DNA from 2 places in the Lactiplantibacillus brownii genome. Region 1 is predicted to be linked to the other one. Evidence: predicted binding sites of a transcription regulator. Region 1 holds the regulator's gene; the other holds the start of a gene.

What was found. Region 1 encodes Rex, which represses fermentation and respiration genes when NADH is low (regulators of the CRP and FNR family bind a similar motif). Its sites were predicted from a motif close to TTGTGAANTANTTCACAA; they were not measured.
Region 2: the regulator Rex is predicted to act here: its motif matches at 3,772-3,789, upstream of pplA (extracellular electron transfer flavoprotein PplA).

What each region holds. Positions count from the first base shown of each region.
Region 1 covers NZ_JAVCWF010000001.1:656,350-661,820, forward strand. Annotated here, with positions in the region: gene RA086_RS02715 (ABC-F family ATP-binding cassette domain-containing protein) at 1-1,498, opposite strand, end outside; gene RA086_RS02720 (redox-sensing transcriptional repressor Rex) at 1,663-2,325, shown strand; gene RA086_RS02725 (CPBP family intramembrane glutamic endopeptidase) at 2,387-3,022, opposite strand; gene groES (co-chaperone GroES) at 3,213-3,497, shown strand; gene groL (chaperonin GroEL) at 3,547-5,172, shown strand; gene RA086_RS02740 (APC family permease) at 5,398-5,471, shown strand, end outside.
Region 2 covers NZ_JAVCWF010000001.1:989,565-995,035, reverse strand. Annotated here, with positions in the region: gene RA086_RS04370 (energy-coupling factor ABC transporter ATP-binding protein) at 1-680, opposite strand, end outside; gene RA086_RS04365 (energy-coupling factor ABC transporter ATP-binding protein) at 656-1,498, opposite strand; gene RA086_RS04360 (FAD:protein FMN transferase) at 1,568-2,677, opposite strand; gene pplA (extracellular electron transfer flavoprotein PplA) at 2,824-3,750, opposite strand; gene RA086_RS04350 (NAD(P)/FAD-dependent oxidoreductase) at 4,036-5,471, shown strand, end outside.

The sequences.
Region 1 (5,471 bases):
CAAACAATAAGGTCCCATCAAAGTCATTTAAAGCAACTTCCAAAACTTCGCGGCTATCGATGTCCAAATGGTTCGTCGGTTCATCTAAAATTAGAAAATTGTCATTTTGCATGGCTAACTTAGTTAAAAGTAAGCGGGCACGTTCACCACCAGAAAGGGCGTTAATTGGTTTATCGACATCTTCACCCGTAAAGAGAAAACTCCCTAAGATCGTGCGAATGTCTTTTTCAGGTGTCGTGGGATGTTCGTCCCAGAGTTCACTCAAGACAGTTTTACGATCATGTAAGTTCTTCTGTTCCTGATCGTAGTAACCAGTGACCACATTTGTCCCGAATACGGCTGCGCCTTTAATAAATGGAATCTGCCCCAGGATACTTTTTAACAGGGTAGATTTACCGATGCCGTTTGGGCCAACAATCGCGATAGCTTCATGTTTCTTGATGTTTAAATTATCCGGTTCAGACAGAATCTGACCTTGATAACCAACGGCAGCATCTTTGACGGTTAACACAATGTTGCCACTTTGTTTAGCCGCGTGAAAGCCAAAGTGGGCAGTCTTTTCGTCACTATCTGGTCGTTCCAACCGATCCATTTTAGCGAGCTGTTTTCGTCGTGACTGCGCTCGTTTGGTGGTCGAAGCCCGGACAATATTGCGATTGACAAAATCTTCTAATTTACTGATTTCGGCCTGTTGTTTTTCGTAGTGTTTCCATTCAGCTTGAATCCGAGCGGCTTTCGTTTGGATATATTGATCGTAATTACCGGTGTAATGCACCATTTCATGATGCGACAAATCGTACACTTCATTAACGACGCGATCTAAAAAGTAACGGTCATGACTCACGATTAGTAGCGCACCGGTATAGGATTGCAAATAGCTTTCCAACCAGGTTAACGTCTCAACATCCAAGTGATTGGTTGGTTCATCTAAGATCAACAAATCTCGTTTTTCGAGCAACAGCTTCGCCAAGGCTAGCTGGGTCTTTTGACCACCTGATAATTCGGTCACTGATTTATCATAAACATCGGCATCAAATTGGAAGCCATGTAGCACGCCTCGGATTTCTGCCTGATAACCATAACCATTTTGTTGCTGAAAATCTGTTTGAACTTGATCATAAGTTTTCAAAGTTTGCTCATAGGTCGGTTGATCGGCAATCACTGCGGGGTCACTGAGTTGATCTTCCAGTTGGTGCATCTGTGCTTCTAATTTATGTAAGCCAGCAAAGACACTGCTCATTTCTTCCCAAATCGTATGCGCGCTATCTAAGCCTTGATCTTGGGCTAAATACCCAATTGTTAACCCCTTGCGCATTGAAATTTGGCCTTCATCTGGGACGGTTTCACCAGCAATCATTTTTAAAAGGGTGGACTTGCCAGCCCCGTTGCGACCAACTAATGCCACGCGGGCGTGGTCTTGAATGTCCATTTGTACGTTATCGAACAAGACATCAGCGCCAAAACGCCGCATGACTTGTTGCACTTGTAGTAAAATCACGTTTTTAAGCTCCTTTCAGGGTTGATTCGTCAAATAATTGTAGCATATTGCCACGATTAGCCCTAATGAAACGGAATAATAAGTAAATATTATTTCACAAAGTGTCGGGGTATGCTAGAATAGTGTCAGCAAATTCACAAACTTTTAATAAGGAGGGTCGTCCAATGGCAGAAACAAAAATTCCCCGGGCAACGGCGAAACGGTTACCGATTTACTACCGGTATTTAAATATTTTATTAGACGCAGATAAAAAGCGCGTCTCATCAACAGAACTGTCTGAGGCGGTTAAAGTTGATTCAGCCACGATTCGACGGGATTTTTCCTATTTTGGCGCACTTGGCAAACGTGGTTATGGTTATGATGTTGAAAAGTTGCTAACCTTTTTCAAGAAGATCTTGAATCAAGATACGTTAACGAATGTGGCTTTGATTGGGGTCGGTAATTTAGGACATGCTTTGCTCAATTTTAATTTTCACAAGAACAGTAATGTCCGGATTTCGGCTGCTTTCGATGTTAATGAGTCGATTGCGAACACCGTACAAAGCGGCGTGCCAGTTTATCCAATGTCTGAACTTAAGAAACAATTAATCGAACAACAGATTGAGATTGCCATCTTAACGGTGCCAACCTCGGTTGTCCAAGCGGTGACGGATGAATTAGTTTCAGCAAATGTGAAGGGAATCATGAACTTTACGCCTTTGCGCATTTCAGTGCCAGAAACGGTCCGGGTTCAAAATGTTGATTTAACCAATGAGTTACAAACTTTAATTTACTTTATTGAACATTATGGTGAACAACTTGGCGATAAATCTAAAGCTGAAAAGTAACGAATGAAGTTTAAAAAGACGCAACTAGCAAAAGCTGGCTGCGTCTTTATTTTAAGCTGATTTAATTGAAAAGTATCGGTATGACAACCGCGCCGTTCATCAAAACATGTGCAATCATTGAAGTCTGAATGCGACCGGTGTGGCGGTAGAGCCAACAGAAGAACAGGCCAACAAAGGCGTAGAGGATGAGATGACCGTCCGCGTGGGCGAAACTGAACAGTAGACTGGAAATAACCGCGGCACCAATGCTTCCAGTGACCGGCGTGAAAAAGCCAAAAATAACTTTCCGAAAAACGATTTCTTCCATAATTGGGGCCCCAACAAGCACAGCCAAGAAAAAGAAGGGGTACTTTTGCCCAACTGCGAGTAAAGTACTGGTGTTTTCAGATGCAGTTGATTGACCTAACAAACGAGTCAAGTTTAAGATGGCATTTTGGCCGACAATCACGATAAAGGTACCAGCTAAGCCCCAGAGAATGGTCGATAACCAAGTGCTAGGCTGTTGCTCAATGGTGTTGGGCTGGGCATGGTGCCAAGCCAACCAACCGATGATTATGGCACCGATTAAGTAATCTAAAGTTTGGATAAGGTAAACTTCTGAACCCAAGTGTGGGAAGCCCGTGACTAATAAAGTGGGCAACGCATAAACGATAAAATAACAAACTAAAATACTGAGAGATTGGCGGCGATTGGCCATTTCTTTCACGTCCTTACGGTGTAGATTTCGAGTCAAACTTGACTTAAGTAGTCCCATTATAGTCGATTTGACATTCTTTGACTAATTATTGACGAATAACTTGCATTCTCAAATGAAAATGTTATAGTTGATTTTGTGATTAGCACTTGAACTTTAGGAGTGCTAAAAAAGAACAAATGGAGGGATTCACGTGTTAAAACCATTAGGTGATCGTGTCATTTTGCAACAACAAGCAGAAGAAGAACAAACAGTTGGCGGAATCGTTATTGCCAATAACGCTAAGGAAAAGCCACAAAGCGGTAAAGTTGTTGCCGTTTCCGATGGCCGTGTTTTAGATAACGGGTCTAAAGTAGCCCCAAGTGTCAAAGTCGGCGAACAAGTTTTGTTTGACAAATACGCTGGTACTGAAGTTAAGTATGAAGGCGCTACGTATCTTGTTTTGCACGAAAAAGATATTGTCGCAGTCGAAGACTAATCCATTTAAATGATTTAATTAAAAACTATTTATGAGGTGAATACAGATAATGGCTAAAGAATTAAAGTTTTCTGAAGACGCACGTTCAGCAATGCTCAAAGGTGTCGATCAATTAGCTGACACTGTAAAATCAACGCTTGGTCCTAAGGGTCGTAACGTTGTTTTGGAACAATCATATGGCTCACCAACTATTACTAATGATGGGGTCACAATTGCTAAGGCCATCGAATTAGACGACCATTTTGAAAACATGGGTGCTAAATTAGTTTCGGAAGTTGCTTCTAAAACTAATGATATCGCCGGTGATGGGACGACTACTGCGACGGTCTTAACACAATCGATCGTTAATGAAGGTATGAAGAACGTAACTGCCGGTGCTAACCCAGTTGGCATTCGTCGTGGGATCGAAGAAGCGACTAAGACGGCGGTTGATTCATTGCATGCAATGGCTCACGAAGTTAAGACACAAGAAGATATCGCTCAAATCGCGGCGGTTTCATCTTCAAGTCAAGAAACTGGTAAGTTAATTGCTGAAGCAATGGAAAAAGTTGGTCATGATGGCGTCATCACGATTGAAGAATCACGTGGCGTTGACACAAGCTTGGATGTTGTTGAAGGTATGCAATTTGATCGTGGTTACTTATCACAATATATGGTTACCGATAACGATAAGATGGAAGCAGACCTCGATAGCCCTTACATTTTAATTACCGATAAGAAGATCTCGAATATTCAAGATATCTTACCATTATTGCAATCAATCGTTGAACAAGGCAAGCCATTGTTGATCATCGCGGATGATATCTCTGGTGAAGCTTTACCAACCTTAGTCTTAAACAAGATGCGTGGGACGTTCAATGTCGTTGCAGTTAAGGCACCCGGTTTTGGTGATCGGCGTAAGGAACAATTACAAGATATTGCCATCTTAACTGGTGGGACGGTCATCACTGATGATTTAGGTCTTGAATTGAAAGACACTACGATTGATCAATTAGGTCAAGCTAACAAAGTTACGGTTACTAAAGATAACACCACCATCGTTGAGGGTGCTGGTGCTAAGGATGCCATCTCAGAACGAGTTGACTTCATCCGTAACCAAATTAGTGAAACCACTTCTGATTTTGATAAAGAAAAGCTCCAAGAACGTTTAGCTAAGTTGGCTGGCGGGGTCGCCGTTGTGCGGGTCGGTGCTGCAACTGAAACTGAATTGAAGGAACGTAAATATCGGATCGAAGATGCTTTGAACGCAACTCGTGCAGCCGTTGAAGAAGGCTTCGTTGCTGGTGGTGGGACTGCCTTGGTTAACGTTATCAAAGACGTTGACGCTTTAAAGGAAACTGGTGACGTTCAAACTGGGATTAACATTGTTAAACGTGCTTTGGAAGAACCAGTTCGTCAAATCGCCGAAAACGCTGGCCTTGAAGGTTCAGTTATCGTTGAAAAACTCAAGGAACAAAAACCTGGCGTTGGCTTCAATGCTTCGACAGATGAATGGGTTGATATGGTTAAAGCTGGGATCGTTGATCCAACCAAGGTGACACGTTCAGCTTTACAAAATGCAGCCTCAGTTTCAGCCTTATTATTAACGACTGAAGCCGTTGTTGCTGAAAAGCCTGAACCACAAGCACCAGCAGCACCTGCTGCACCAAACCCAGGTATGGGCGGTATGATGTAAGTTGAATTAAGACTTTTAACACCTACTCGTTGGAGTGGGTGTTTTTTTAATCAAAAATAAGTAGCCAAGTCTTGAAGTGAGGAGTAAACTAGGGGGCTATGCGGGTTGAAAAAGTTAGGGTGTTCCAGTTAAACGTGTAGTATTTATTAATTTAAAGTAGTAAAATCAACTTTGACTTAGCACTTACTTGGGAATAATTATTTTTGAAATAAAGGAGTTATTATCATGTGGCGTTATTTAAAACGGTTAGTTATCGGGAAACCGTTAAAAACCATGGATGAAGGCGGGCAGGCGCTCAC
Region 2 (5,471 bases), 330 kb from region 1:
GTCTTGACCACGCGGCCTTGATCCATCACGATCACATGATCCGCATAATTAGCCACGTCATCCATTTGGTGTGTCACTAAAACAACCGTGAGATGCTGTTCATGCCTTAGACGTGCAAACATTTCCATCATATCAAGTCGCCCTTGTGGATCTAGGCCAGCTGTCGGTTCGTCTAGCACGAGCACTTTAGGTTGCATGGCTAGAACACCCGCAATTGCCACCCGTCGCATCTGACCACCTGATAGGTCAAATGGTGAACGTTCTAATAAGGATGCGTCTAGGCCAACTAGCGCTAACATTTTAGCTGCCGTTTTTAAGGCATCCGCTTCACTGACACCAAAATTCTGGGGGCCAAACGCGATGTCTTTGGCAACCGTTTCTTCAAAAAGTTGGTTTTCCGGAAATTGGAAAACAATGCCCACATGTTGTCGTAGCGATTTTAAATCTTTATTGCTCGTGGTTGGCGTAATCACCCGCTCGCCAATCGTGACCGTTCCACTCGTTGGCTTGAGCAACGCATCAAGATGTTGTAATAATGTCGACTTGCCACTCCCAGTATGACCAATTAGCGCCGTATAAGACCCATCTGGAATCGTGACATTAATATCAGTTAAGGCCTTGGTAGCGAAAGGCGTGCCCGGTTGGTAAGTAAAATCTACTTGTTTGAAATCAATTGCCATAACCAGTCTGCCATCCCTTTCTCCGTTAAATATGTCGCTGGTACCTGGACCCCTTGACGCTTCAAGGCGGCTTTTAGCCGTTCGGCATAGGGCATGTCCAGCCCCATTTTAATGAGCGCGGCACCGTGTTGAAAAATCTCTGCCGGCGTGCCTTCTTCGACCAAACGACCATCGTTGACCACCAAGACACGATTGGCGTTGGCTGCTTCATCAATATCATGGGTAATTGATAAAACCGTTAAATCTGAATTAGCTTTCATTTGTTGAATCGTTTGTAACACTTCGTAGCGGCCACGCGGATCAAGCATTGAAGTCGCTTCATCTAAGATCAAGATGCGCGGTTGCGCCGCAATCATCCCCGCCAAAGCCACACGTTGCTTCTGACCACCGGATAACCGGGCGGGTTCACGAGTCGCAAAATCAGCCATGTCGACCTGTTTAAGTGCGGCATGAACCCGTTCAAGCATTTCATCGCGCGGAATGCCTTGGTTTTCTAAGCTGAACGCCACGTCATCTTCGACCGTTGCGCCCACAAATTGGTTGTCAGGATTTTGAAAGACCATCCCAATTTTCTTCCGAATGTCCCAAACGGTCGTTTCTGATAGGACTTGGCCATCGACCGTCACGGTACCGGAAACGGGGGCAAGTAACCCATTTAAGTTTTTAGCTAATGTCGATTTACCGGAACCGTTATGGCCGACAATAGCGACCCATTCGCCATCCGCGACTGAAAACGATATATCTTTTAACGTTAAGTCATCCGCCGACTGTTGCGGGTAACGATAATTTAAATGTGCAACGTCAATAATCTGACTCACCGTCGTCCCTCATTTCCATCATTTTATGGTTCTAATCATATCACATTCACCGACAGGATTGGTTTTTGACTATTTCAAATCACTGGCGGGACCATACTTGTAGCCAGTATCACTAAAGAGTGAGAACTTCTTTTTTAAATTATTGGAAACATAAACTTTTTTATCTTTGGTAATAAAGATCGCCCCGACACCTTGGTCAGCCTTACCGTTGATATATTTCATGCCGCCCTTTAACCCTTTGTCAAAGGTCGCCGTGGATAAGCCATCACCATCGGTTGATTTCTTCGAGATGATCGACACACCCATCAGATTATTCTGGAAAGGTGCCCCGGTCTTCGGGTCCATTAAATGACTATAAACTTTACCATTCTTTCTGAGAAAACGTTCATAGATCCCAGAAGTCACGATCGACATATTCTTAGCCGGCAGTGAGCCAATCGAGGTCCCACGTGACTGTTTTGGATCTTGAATCCCAACCGTCCAATTACCAGATTTGGTTCCTTTAGGGCTATCACCCATAACAAAGATGTTCCCACCCAAGTCAATAATGGCCGTTGAAACCCCATGATCCAAAAAGTAATTGCGAACTTGATCTGTCATGTAACCTTTAGCAATCCCACCAAGATCTAGTTTCATGCCTTTTTGGGCTAAATAAACCGAGTGCTTTTTATCATTTAATTTGACTTTTGTATAGTCAACTAACTTAACGTTCGACGCAATCTCAGCTTGGCTTGGCACCCGCGCATCCGAGAAACCGATCCGCCAGAGTTGCGTGATCGACCCAATCGCCATATCAAACGATTCATCCGAATTCTTACTATAGTAATAAGCTTTCTTCAAAATCGGATAAACGTCCTTGCTAACAACGACCGGATGTTTGCCAGCCGCATCGTTGACCTTGTCGATTTCCGACTCTTTGGCATTAGTCGTGACTTCCTTGGCTTCTTTTTTCAGAAGCTTGAAAGCCCCATCGACCACTTTATCCTTACCTTTATTGTAGACCCGTAACGTCACCACGGTCCCCATCATAAATTGGGTGTCCTCAATCGGCGTTTGAATCACTTTGGTCGGTTTGGGCCGGTTGCTCGCTTGCTTCTTTGCCTTATTTTGACTGCAGGCTGCTAGTGGCACAATTAATGACAGCACTAATCCTAACTGAATCCATTTTCTCAGTTTCATAACGTGACTTCCCCTTAAATATTTTCAATCGTAATTATAACAAAGTTTCTCAACCATGACTGCCACTTTTATCGGTCAGAACCGAAAATAAAAGACCCGAGACAGATACGCCTCAGGCCTCAAAAAATAATTAAATGTAATAAGTGCTAGTCAGAGAAGACCATGTTGTCAACCGTGATTGTCTTTGTGTCGCCATTTTGAGCAGCATTTTGTAGTTGTTCAGCATACAATACGAAGGTATTGGATGATTCAGTGGCACCCGTAACAACGTCAACTTTAGTTGGGTCACTATTCTTAACCAATGACTTGTTCAAAGCTGGGGTATAAGTCTTTGGATCAGTCTTAGCAATCTTCTTCATTTGCTTGTTGTATGAAGCATCGTTAGTCTTGGACTTACCATCTTTGTTCACTTGGTCATACTTAGATTCAGTGATCTTGTTGTCCTTAACTGTCATAGCAAACGTTACCTTGTAACCATGTGAATAGTTCTTTTCGTTCAAGGTGTAGGTGCCGTCTTTCATCTTAGCGCCATTGTTAATCTTGATAGTGCTAGTGTTGCCGGCTTGGGCAGCTTGAATCAATTGTTGTGCATAGTTTTGGAAGCTCTTTGATGATTCAGTAGCACCGGAAACAACGTCGATCTTGCCAACGTTACCAGTAGCAGCCGCACCTTCTAAGGCTTTGTTCAACTTAGGTTCGTAAGTCTTAGGGTTAGTCTTTGAGATCTTCTTCATTTGCTTGTTATATGAAGCATCATCGACCTTGGACTTGCCCTTCTTGTTGATTTGGTCATAATTTGACTTCGTAATCTTACCTTTATTGTTAACGGTAATACTAAACGTTGTCTTATAACCATGTGAATAATTTTGTTCAGCGAGTTTATAAGTTCCCGCCTTCATTTTACTCCCAGCGGTCATTTTAGCGACCTTGGTCGTTTTTGCTGAAGAAGATGATGATGAACTCTTCTTTGATGATGACGAACTAGAACTTGATGAGCTGCTCCCACAACCTGCCAAAGCTAATGCTGAAATGGCAACAACTGACGCACCTGTAATAACTGACTTAAACTTCATAATTTCCCACTCCTAACCTTTTTGTATGAAAATTCACATTAATCTTAACGTTAATTCTCAAGTTAGTCAATCGTAATTATAAAAATATTAGTAATAAATGCTATGGTACTAACGTTGGTTACGCTTAACTATTCATTTATTATAACGCAAAAATTCCAGTTTGGTATAATGTGATTTATTATGCATTCTAATCAATAATTCATAGACAAACGTTTACATTACTTATATAATTGTAAGTGGAATTATTATTTTTTTACATTATTTATTCAAGGGAGTTGTTACGCAATGGCAAAGAAAAATATTGTCGTTGTCGGCGCGGGTTTTGCCGGAGTTTATGCGACGAAGAAATTGGCTAAGCATTTCAAAAAGAATGCTGACGTCGAAATCACGCTGATTGACCGGCATTCATACTTCACGTATATGACCGAATTACATGAAGTTGCGACTGAACGAGTTGAACCAGAGCATATTCAATATGATTTGCAACGGTTATTCTCTCGTCGCAAAAACGTCCGCCTCGTTACCGACACGGTTACGGGAATCGACAAGGATCAACAAACCGTCACGACTGAACACGGCAGTTATCAATATGATCAACTGTTAATTAGTTTAGGTGGCGAATCTAACGACTTCGGGACACCGGGCGTTAAAGAACATGGCTACGAATTGTGGTCATTTGAACAAGCAATGAGTTTACGGGCTCATTTGGCAGACATCATCCGTCGCGGGGCGGCTGAACTTGATCCAGCTAAACGTAAAGCAATGCTGACTTTCACCGTCTGTGGTTCTGGCTTTACGGGTTCCGAATTAGTTGGTGAATTAATTGAATATCGTGACATTTTAGCTAAGGACAACAAGCTTGATCCTAGCGAAATCACCATTCAATTGGTTGAAGCAGCGCCAACGATTATCAACATGTTAAATCGGACGCAAGCCGGTAAAGCGGCTAAATATATGACCAAACATGGGGTAGATATTTTAACCAACTCCATGATCACTGAAGTCTTTGAAGATCATGTCACCTTGAAAGACAAGGAACCAATTCCAACCTATACCTTAATCTGGACGGCTGGGGTTCGTGCCAACAGTGTCGTTAAGAACTTTGGTATCGAAACTGCGCCTCGTGGTGGCCGTTTGGTCGCTAACGAATTTATGCAAGCTAAAGATGCCAAAAACATCTTCTTAGCTGGGGATTCCACTAGCTATCAAGAACCTGGTCAACCACGGCCAGTACCACAAATCGTTCAAGGTGCTGAAGAAACAGCTGCCACAGCGGTTCAAGGTATTATCAAAAACGTGGACCATACGGATACGAAAGTTAAGCCATTCCATGGTGCCTATCAAGCCTCAGTTGACTCGATTGGTTCTAAGTATGCCGTTGCACAAGTGCTTGATAACTGGAACGTTTCCGGTTTCATCGCGGTCTTATTAAAACATGCGATCAACTGGCTCTATTATGTTCAGATTTTCTCTGGCTATTATTTATTCCAGTACTTCATGCATGAATTCTTCCGGACACGTAATCGTCGGAATGTCTTCCGCGGTTGGACGTCACGGATGGGTAACGTCTTGTGGAGTGTGCCGTTACGCTTCTTCTATGGTGCCATGTGGCTTTGGGATTGCTGGACCAAGGTACAAGGGAAAGAATCATGGTTTGTTGACAAACTTCGATTGACTTCCTTCTCTTGGTTACAAGTTTCCGCAACCAGTGGTGCCAGTGA